Regions from separate parts of the Alteromonas sp. 5NW40-0090 genome, predicted to be linked through region 1. Evidence: predicted binding sites of a transcription regulator. Region 1 holds the regulator's gene; each other region holds the start of a gene.

Region 1 (3,271 bases):
GACACCAGTAAAGTGCAAGGCGACAAGATTACTTTTGATATGATTACCGAGCAATTACTTGCAACCGGTGGAGCGGGTAAAAATGGCGAAGGCCGGGTAACTACGGTATTTACGCCGGAAACTATTCGCAAAACATCGTCAAAGAAAGATAACAAGGACAATGAATAGCAATGGCTACTTTGAGTGCTAAAAACCTTGCTAAAGCCTACAAGTCACGACAGGTTGTTCGCGATGTGAGTCTTTCTGTCTCAACGGGTCAAATAGTCGGCCTTCTTGGGCCTAATGGCGCTGGTAAGACCACTACATTTTATATGATTGTCGGCTTGGTAAACCTAGATAAAGGTAAGATTGAGATTGACGACAACGAACTCACTCATCAACCAATGCACGAGCGCGCACGCCGCGGCATAGGCTACCTTCCACAGGAAGCATCAATTTTTAGAAAGCTTACGGTACATGAAAATATCATGGCTATTTTACAAACCCGTAAAGATTTAAATTCACAGCAGCAAGAAGAAGAAGCCGACGCCCTACTTGATGAATTTAATATCAACCATATACGTAATAGTACGGGGATGAGTTTGTCAGGTGGCGAGCGCCGTCGTGTTGAAATAGCACGCGCTTTGGCCGCAAAACCACAATTTATTTTGTTAGATGAACCATTTGCTGGTGTTGATCCAATATCAGTTAATGATATAAAGAAGATAATACAACATCTTCGGGATAGGGGCATTGGTATCCTTATCACGGACCATAACGTACGCGAAACATTGGATGTTTGCGAGAAAGCGTACATTGTGAGTCATGGCGAGCTTATTGCGCAAGGAACGGCGGAACAGGTTTTAAGTAATCAAAAAGTAAGGGATGTATACCTAGGCGAACAATTCAGGCTATAGTTTGTGTAACCGAATTGTCATTTTTCAGTTTAGCTCTGGTATATTCAATTTAGAGCATTTAAATAAGACGTAGATGAAACCATCTTTACAGCTAAAATTTAGCCAACAACTTACAATGACACCTCAGCTTCAGCAGGCCATTAAACTGCTGCAGCTTTCTACGCTTGATCTCCAGCAAGAGATACAAGAAGCACTCGATTCAAACCCACTATTGGAAGTGGAAGAAGGCAATGACGAGGCACAGCTAGAGAAGAACAACATCGATAATGATGATAGTGCATCTGAAGCAACGGCTTCTGCTTCAAGTGATACATTGGAAGCGGGCGATGCGCTAGAGAAAAACGATCTTCCAGACGAGCTGCCAATCGACAGCACATGGGATGAGTATTACTCCGCGTCTTCTGCGCCTGCACCTGGCCCATCTAATGATGATGAACAAATCTTCCAAGGTGAGACCACTGAAGACATCCAAGAGCACTTGCTTTGGCAAATGCGCCTCACTCACTTTTCAGACACTGACCGCGCAATTGCTACTGCTATCATCGACTCTATCGACGAATCCGGTTATCTAACGGTTACCCTTGAGGATATTTTAGAAGCGGTAAATGACGACGATTTAGAAGAGCCGATAGAGATGGACGAAATAGAATGTGTGCTTAAGCGCATTCAGATGTTCGACCCTATTGGCTCTGGCTCACGCTCTCCACAAGAATGTCTTATGGTGCAGTTGCGTCAGTTTTCAGAAGACACGCCGTGGCTTGTAGAAGCGAAACAACTTATCGAAGAATATTCAGACTTACTCAGCAGCAAAGACTATCGCACCCTGATGCGAAAAAGTCGCTTGAAAGAAGACCAGCTGCGCGAGGCAATGCGTTTGCTTCAAACCTTGAATCCTCGCCCAGGTAGTGCTTTAGTTACTAAAGAGCCTGAGTACGTTATTCCTGATGTCTCTGTAACCAAGAAGAATGGCCGTTGGGTGGTTGAGCTGAACCCTGACAGTTTGCCTAAATTAAGCGTAAACCAGCAATACGCTGCCATGAGTCGCCGTGCCAAAAACAGTAGTGACTCGCAATTCATCCGCTCACACATGCAAGAAGCCAAGTGGTTCATAAAGAGCCTTGAGTCTCGTAACGATACCTTAATGAAGGTAGCCAACTGCATTGTGCAACAGCAAATGGGCTTTTTTGAGCACGGCCCGGAAATGATGAAACCAATGGTGCTAAATGATGTCGCAGAAATGGTAGATATGCACGAATCGACTATTTCACGTGTGACAACGCAAAAGTATATGCATACGCCGCGTGGTATTTTCGAATTGAAGTATTTCTTCTCAAGCCACGTTGCAACCGAGTCCGGTGGTGAGTGTTCATCCACAGCGATTCGTGCATTGATCAAGAAGTTAGTGGCCGCAGAAAATCCTAGTAAGCCGCTAAGTGATAGCAAGATTGCTTCATTGTTAGCCGAGCAAGGCATAAAAGTCGCTCGGCGAACAATAGCAAAATACCGGGAATCGTTATCGATCCCGCCGTCGAACCAACGCAAAAGCCTTATTTAAACGGGCTTAATAATATAAGGAAGACGAAATATGCAAATCAACCTTACTGGTCATCATGTCGAAATCACCGACTCTTTGCGTAATTATGTCGATACGAAGTTCAGCAAACTTGAACGTCACTTTGATCACATTTCTAATGTGCATGTCATCCTGAACGTTGAAAAATTAAATCAAAAAGCCGAAGCGACCGTTCATTTAAGTGGCGCTGAAGTATTCGCATCCTCAGAAAACACCGACATGTATGCGGCGATTGACAGCATGGTTGATAAACTCGACCGGCAGGTAATCAAGCATAAGGAAAAACTGAAAAAACATTAGTAGTTAATTGAGCATGGATATACAAGCCATCGTAAGTCTGGACCGCACCGAGTGTGCGGTTCAGTGTAATAGTAAAAAGCGAATTCTTGAGATCATCGCTGATATCGCTGCCAAGCAAAACGATAACATTGACCAGGCAACGGTACTTAATAGCTTAATGGCTCGAGAACGGATGGGTAGTACAGGCATTGGTAATGGTATCGCCCTGCCCCACGGACGCCTGCCGGGCCTTGAGAAAGTGATTGCCATTGTTGTAACCAGCACGCCAGCAATCGACTTTGACGCCCTTGACGAGAAACCCGTAGACATCTTTTTTGCGCTACTTGTTCCAGAGGAACAAACCGAAGGACACCTTCAAACGCTGGCCACCGTGGCGGGTAAACTAAGCGACAAAGAAACGATTAAAGCGATACGTCGTGCAACGACAAGCGACGATATTCTAACTGCATTAAGTTAAACATTAAGCGCCTATTAACCGTTTAGTAGGCGCCTCATTAATCAA
Region 2 (3,271 bases), on a different contig from region 1:
ACCCGGTAAACGGTATTAACGTGCCCGCGGTTGGTCAGTTTTATCTAATATTGGCGACCTTATTGTTTTGGACCTTGGACGGGCATTTGTCTATGATCCAAATGATAGTCATGAGCTTCGAGGCGTTTCCTATAGGCGAAGCATGGTGGACAGGAGAACAGTTCCGCGATATTGCCCATTGGGGCGGTTGGATGTTTATATCGGCAGTGACCCTCTCCCTTGCGCCAATCGTCTCGCTGCTGATCGTGAATTTAGCGTTTGGTGTAATGACCAAAGCTGCGCCACAGCTAAACATTTTTAGTATTGGTTTTTCGATTGCTCAGGTAATGGGATTGCTGATTATCTGGATAACACTTGACAATTTTACTGCACACTTTGAAACTCAATGGTTTAGAGCCGAACAGTTTATGTGTGAACTATTGAATATTTGTTCGTAGGAAAACATGGCAGATTCAAGCGAAAAAACAGAAGACCCCACGGGGAAAAAACTCGAAGATGCCCGAAAAAAAGGGCAGCTAGCCCGTTCCCGTGAACTCTCTACGACCCTAGTACTTATCGTCAGTGCTTTTATGTTCTTGTTTGTGGGAGGGTGGATTGCTGAATCTGTTTTTAAACTTACTCAGAGAATGTTCATTCTCTCTCGTGACGAAACCTATGATATCACCCACATGTTTGGCGCATGGGGTGAAGCATTTTCTGCGGTAGGTCCAGCGGTGCTGCTTTATATGGTGGTTGCCATGATAGCGGGCATTTATGGCTCTATCGCGCTTGGTGGTTTCAACTTTACTTGGGAAGGGGCAAAGCCTAAAGGCTCTAAGATGAGTCCTATTCAAGGCTTCAAGCGAATGTTTGGCACAAATGGCTTGGTAGAGTTATTGAAGTCCATAGCGAAAGTGGTGGTCATAATCGGCATGGCCATCGGGGCGTTACTGTTCTTTGAAGATGAAGCATTGCATTTAGATATGGAACTATATCCGGGAAACATCTTTCACGCACTCGATATGCTTAAGTGGGCGTTTCTTATTTTAGTGTGCGGCATGATCCCTATTGCGCTCATTGATGTGCCTTATCAAATGTACAAGCACAACAAAGAAATGAAGATGACCAAGCAAGAGGTGAAAGACGAGCGGAAAAATGCGGAAGGCGACCCTATGGTTAAAGGCCGAATTCGCCGTCTGCAATATCAGGCTGCAACCAAGCGCATGATGCAAGAAGTCCCACAAGCCGACGTGGTTGTGACCAACCCCACTCACTTTTCTGTTGCCATTAAGTACGATGAGAAGGGCGTAAGGGCGCCGGTTGTGGTCGCTAAAGGTGCTGATGAGTTAGCGATGCATATCAGAAAAATTGCTACCGCTAACGACGTGCCGCTGATCCCTTCCCCCATGTTAGCGCGAGCCATTTTCTACTCTACAGAAGTGGACGACGAAATCCCTAACGCCTTGTTTATGGCGGTAGCGCAGGTGCTAGCACATGTTTATCAGCTTAAAGCGCATAGGGCTGGAAAGGGCAAGCGACCTAAGCCGCTCAAACGAGATCTGCCAATACCACCGGAATATCGACGCTAATTCACTCAATGGATTGAAATTTTGCACCCATTTAGATGTGACGCGAATTTCATCAGGATTAGTCGAATCTAAATTCCTCTTTCTATAAAGCTGGCACGTTAGTTGAAGACTCTTTTGAAGATTCACACAAAGCGTCAATTTTCTGATAGAGAGACACCAAGCCATGCAGTTATCCGGTTATCTTCAGCGATTCGATAAAAATCAGCTGCAAAATTTTACCAGTGGTTTAGGCGCACCCATCGTCCTTTTAGCAATTATGGGCATGGTTATATTACCTATGCCGCCATTTTTATTGGACGTGCTGTTTAGTTTCAATATTGCCTTGTCTCTCGTCATCATTTTGGTGGCAGTTTTAACGCAAAAGCCCGTCGATTTTGGCATATTTCCCTTAGTGTTACTGATTGCTACGGTTTTACGACTTGCATTAAACGTGGCTTCTACCCGGGTGGTTTTACTTTACGGTCACGAGGGCGGTGATGCTGCTGGAAAAGTGATTGAAGCCTTCGGTGCGGTTGTTATCGGCGGTAACTATGCTGTAGGTATTGTTGTGTTTGCTATCCTTCTTATTATCAACTTTAAAGTTGTGACCGCAGGCGCAGGGCGTATTTCAGAGGTAAGTGCTCGCTTTACCTTGGACGCTATGCCTGGTAAGCAGATGGCAATTGATGCCGACCTGAATGCTGGTTATATAGACCAGGATCAAGCGCGACAGCGCCGCGAAGAGATTACCGCTGAAGCTGACTTTTACGGGTCGATGGACGGTGCGTCAAAATTTGTGAAAGGTGACGCAGTGGCGGGCCTGTTCATCATGCTCATTAATATTGTCGGCGGTCTATTCATTGGCATGATTCAGCATGGGCTATCATTCGGGAACGCCATAGAAATCTATACAATTTTGACTATTGGTGATGGTTTGGTGGCGCAGATACCTTCATTGCTACTTTCGGTAGCCACAGCAATTATCGTGACCCGCGAAAATGAAACTCAAGAAATGGGGAAGGAAATCCGCGGTCAGTTAGGTAATAACCAAGCTCTATACATCGCCTCGGGCGTTCTATTTGTCATGGGTATTATCCCGGGTATGCCTCATATCGCATTTTTGGGTTTTTCCTTCCTGATAGCGGGCTTTGCTTACTGGCAGTCGCTTCAGGCGAAGAAAAAAGCCGCAGAGCCTCAAGTACCAGAGAATATATCAAAAGATGAAACCGTGGCCCCTGAAGTTAAAGAGTTAGGTTGGGACGATGTCCAGCAGGTCGATACAATCGGTCTAGAAGTGGGTTATCGTTTAATTCCTCTTGTAGACAAGTCTCAAGGTGGCGAGTTGTTAACACGGATTAAAGGGGTACGTAAAAAGCTTTCCCAAGAGCTTGGCTTCCTTATTCCACCGGTTCATATCCGCGATAATTTAGACCTTGAACCTAATACTTATACGATTGCTATGCTTGGCGTAACCATTGGCGATTCAGTTATTAGTCACGATGAAGAGCTTGCGATTAACCCAGGGCAAGTGTTCGGTAAATTAGAGGGGCGTGCGACTAAAGACCCTGCGTTTGGCTTAGATGCAGTATGGATAAAACCTAATAAGCGTGAGCACGCGCAAACCCTTGGGTATACCGTTGTAGATGCAGCTACAGTTGTCGCCACGCATTTAAGTCAGTTGCTTTCCAATAACGCTTATCAGTTACTTGGGCATGAAGAGGCCC
Region 3 (3,271 bases), on a different contig from region 1:
CATTGACGCAATCTGCTCAGCAGCTGAATCAAGTTCAAAAGAAAGGGACTGAAGCACCTGTGAACCAAGAGAAAGTGGACCGCCTTAAGAAAGCGATCCAAAGCGGTGATTACAAAGTAAATCCAGAAGTGTTGGCTAATAAAATAGCAAAACTTGAATCCGAGATTTTTGGCGCTAAATAATACTGCGCTAATTTAATCAGCCCTACGTAATCGATCGCAGTAATTAATACCCGTTTCATGAGATAAGTACAGTGACAGAACAAGCAAGCGATTTAACACAAGCATTATCACGTCAAGTAGAGCAGATGTCTTCACTTGCCGTTTTGCTTGAGAAAGAATTGCAGCTTATTAGCTCACGTGATGCTGAATCTTTAATGAATTTGTTGGATGAAAAAACAGCCCTTCTGACGTCTATCCAAGCGCTGGATGCCAGTATCGAAAATGCTATCGGCAGTGAAATTACAATGTCGGAAGAAGATGAAGCGTTAATGGCTGACGCTAAGAAGCTTCTCGAAGATTGTAAGTATCGAACACAGGTCAATCAAAAAGCCGTAGAGCAAGGACAGCTACGCCTCACACATTTGCGGAATTTGATGATGGAAGTTCGGGCAAAAGAGTCGCTTACTTATGACAAAAAGGGGAAACCGAAAGGCGGAACTTTGGGCTCTGGAGTGAGTGCTTAGGCGTTTACGCCGCGGTATCTATGTCGAACCCGCAGGTAATTTCACTTCCTTATTACGCATCTTTATGTGCTGAATGACAAGGTTGCTGGTGCGATTCTCTTTTGGGTTTACCTCTAGTAATACTTTACATCCTTCACTCGACGAGGCTTTGCAGTCGACAAGTAAATATCGTAAACCTGCTGCATGTCTAGAGAAAGCTCGGTAACGTAGGTATCATCTCCCACAGGATAAGTCTTTATCACCTCGGCACCTCTTATCACTCCTTCGACCGACGCGCGTAATGTTTCGCTGTCAACAACAAGACCAGATACAGACTGACTACCTTCAATTTTTTGACCGTATACCTGCTCGGTTAACTCACGGTATGCATCTAATTTCGACGCTTTCATTGCCATGATCAATTTCATACTGTCGGACTCGCCATTTTGCGATGAAATAGGCGCATAGCCTACAGCCTTTAAAACAGGATAAGTTTCAGGCTCAACAGTTTCCCATTCAACGTGTTTATCGATAATGCCGCAACCGCTCAATGAGATTGCTAGGCCAAATATGGAAGACCGCAAAAGTAACTTTGAATGCTTTAGTCTGTTCAACCACATAACTTAAAACCTCTGTATGCATCAGTAACGAATTAGTGACATTTAAATGTTGAGTTTATTAACCTTTATAGGCTAATAGCATTTCATCAAAGTTTTATGGATAACGTTAAACTCCATAAAGTCGCTTTGCAGTCACACATCTTAATAATAGGGAAACAAGCAATAAATGCGCCCGTTTTCTTTCAAAGACAACTTCTCTCTTTAATTGGCACTTTTTTCGCATAGTTTCCACCAAGATTACGACATTATTTCAGCGCAACAACTAAGCAACCACAGAGGTGCAATGTGCGACAACCGAGCAGAACAGCGCTTATGACATGTTTAAGTAGAACCATGGCGGCACTTTGCCTACTTGGCCTGGTAGCGGGGCAAGCCCATGCCGTTTGGTATGAAGCCACAGGACAAGCCGTGGTAATGAACGGTAACAAGGAAGCGGCAAAACGCGCAGCAACTCAAGAAGCTCTTAAACAAGCTATGTTATTTGCAGGGGCATCAGTACAAAGTGTAGCCAAACTCACCAATGGGCTTCTGAAAAACGAAGAAATGACGATCCGAACAACGGGCGAAGTTGAGCAATTAGAGCTCGTGAGCGAGACTTACAACGGTGATGTAGTCACAGTTAGTGTGCGCGCAGACATTTTTCCTAGAGGCGAAATATGCTCAGCACAGCACGACGAAAAACACTTTGCAACGACACATTTTAGGATAAGAAACAGAGCGCAATTAACCCAAGGAAATATTCCGCACTTTGATAAGGCGTTTACACAGCGATTAGCTAAGGCAATGCAAGAACAGACGGATAATCTGAGCCTTACTTACGTTGCGCCCCATACTGCAAAGTTTGATAGCCGCTATACCGACCAAAACGTTCGTACGTTATCAGATCAAAGTAACACGCAATTCGTTATTATCGGGGTTATTGATGATTTAAGCGTCACGCAAAAAGAGGCATCCGTGTTTACACCGTGGCGAAGCGACACTTCACATCGTGCGTTTGCGATGTCTGTACAAGTTTATGACGGAATAAACGGCGGTCTTTTGTTCAGTTCCTCTTACGATACTAATGAAGAGTGGGCATTTGATAGGTTTGAAGACGTCGATGAATTTTCGTCAACCTTTTGGCAGTCGCGCTACGGCCAAGCAATAGACGGGGCGATCAATCAATTAATAGAAGATATTAAAGAAGCGACAGCCTGCCAACCAGTCACTGGGCGAGTCATCAGTATTGCGAACAATAAAATTTCGGTATCTCTCGGGCGAGATAATGGCATTTCTGAAAAAGATGAACTATATCTTTATCAGGCTAAAGAGGTGGTCGACAATCGCGGTAGAAAATATCTTCAGTATACGCTCTACCCCGGTACCTTTATTGTTGATAGTGCATTTGGCAATTCGTCTGTGGTAGTCAACGCCACGACGGGTATTACAGCGAATATTCAGGAAAACGATTTTGTAGTTAAGAAGTAAGTCAGCTTTCTCTTTATCAATTACTTATCGCTATGGTTGGAATATCAACAAGGCCGTGTTATACCTATAACAACGTATTATATTCGATACTTAAAATTTAGGTAAAGACAAGTACTCTACCTTATACTTTAGTATGACCTACACAAATCAAATATGACCCTTTCTCTGTTTGCGTCGCATTGCTTAGCATTATTAGCCTTGCTACTGGCTGGACAACAACTGAGGGATCACTACGTAATCGAGTTCCCAAAACTCGAACAGGAAGTTAAAAATAATTTTGGCGCGGACAAAGCATTACATGTGAGCGCGCTAGAAATTAAACTTCACGACCTTGAAAACAAGGCCGTTAAAGAGCAGCTTATCGGTGTAAACGCTTTCTTTGACGAGCATATCCAGTACGCCACTGACGATGTCGTTTTTAAAGAAAAAGACTATTGGGCAACACCTTCTGAACTTTTTGGCCATTCTCGCGGAGATTGTGAGGATTATGCCATTGCAAAATACGTAGCTCTGCTACACT

Evidence for each region. The regulator sigma-54, encoded in region 1, starts transcription at its own class of promoters, with help from an activator protein. The targets are predictions, from matches to a motif close to GTTGGCACGNNNNTNGNNT.
Region 2: flhA (flagellar biosynthesis protein FlhA) is a predicted target of sigma-54. The motif match lies at 1,658-1,676, and genes of this name have one in related genera.
Region 3: AC27KT_RS02020 (flagellar assembly protein T N-terminal domain-containing protein) is a predicted target of sigma-54. The motif match lies at 1,489-1,507, and genes of this name have one in related genera.

What each region holds. Positions count from the first base shown of each region.
Region 1 is NZ_BAAJLT010000008.1:239,658-242,928, reverse strand. It holds gene lptA (lipopolysaccharide transport periplasmic protein LptA) at 1-168, shown strand, start outside; gene lptB (LPS export ABC transporter ATP-binding protein) at 171-896, shown strand; gene AC27KT_RS12005 (RNA polymerase factor sigma-54) at 970-2,451, shown strand; gene hpf (ribosome hibernation promoting factor) at 2,482-2,769, shown strand; gene ptsN (PTS IIA-like nitrogen regulatory protein PtsN) at 2,783-3,226, shown strand.
Region 2 is NZ_BAAJLT010000001.1:389,530-392,800, reverse strand. It holds gene fliR (flagellar biosynthetic protein FliR) at 1-437, shown strand, start outside; gene flhB (flagellar biosynthesis protein FlhB) at 444-1,568, shown strand; gene flhA (flagellar biosynthesis protein FlhA) at 1,732-3,271, shown strand, end outside.
Region 3 is NZ_BAAJLT010000001.1:455,639-458,909, forward strand. It holds gene flgM (flagellar biosynthesis anti-sigma factor FlgM) at 1-182, shown strand, start outside; gene flgN (flagellar export chaperone FlgN) at 254-685, shown strand; gene AC27KT_RS02015 (LPP20 family lipoprotein) at 799-1,284, opposite strand; gene AC27KT_RS02020 (flagellar assembly protein T N-terminal domain-containing protein) at 1,570-2,751, shown strand; gene AC27KT_RS02025 (transglutaminase-like cysteine peptidase) at 2,905-3,271, shown strand, end outside.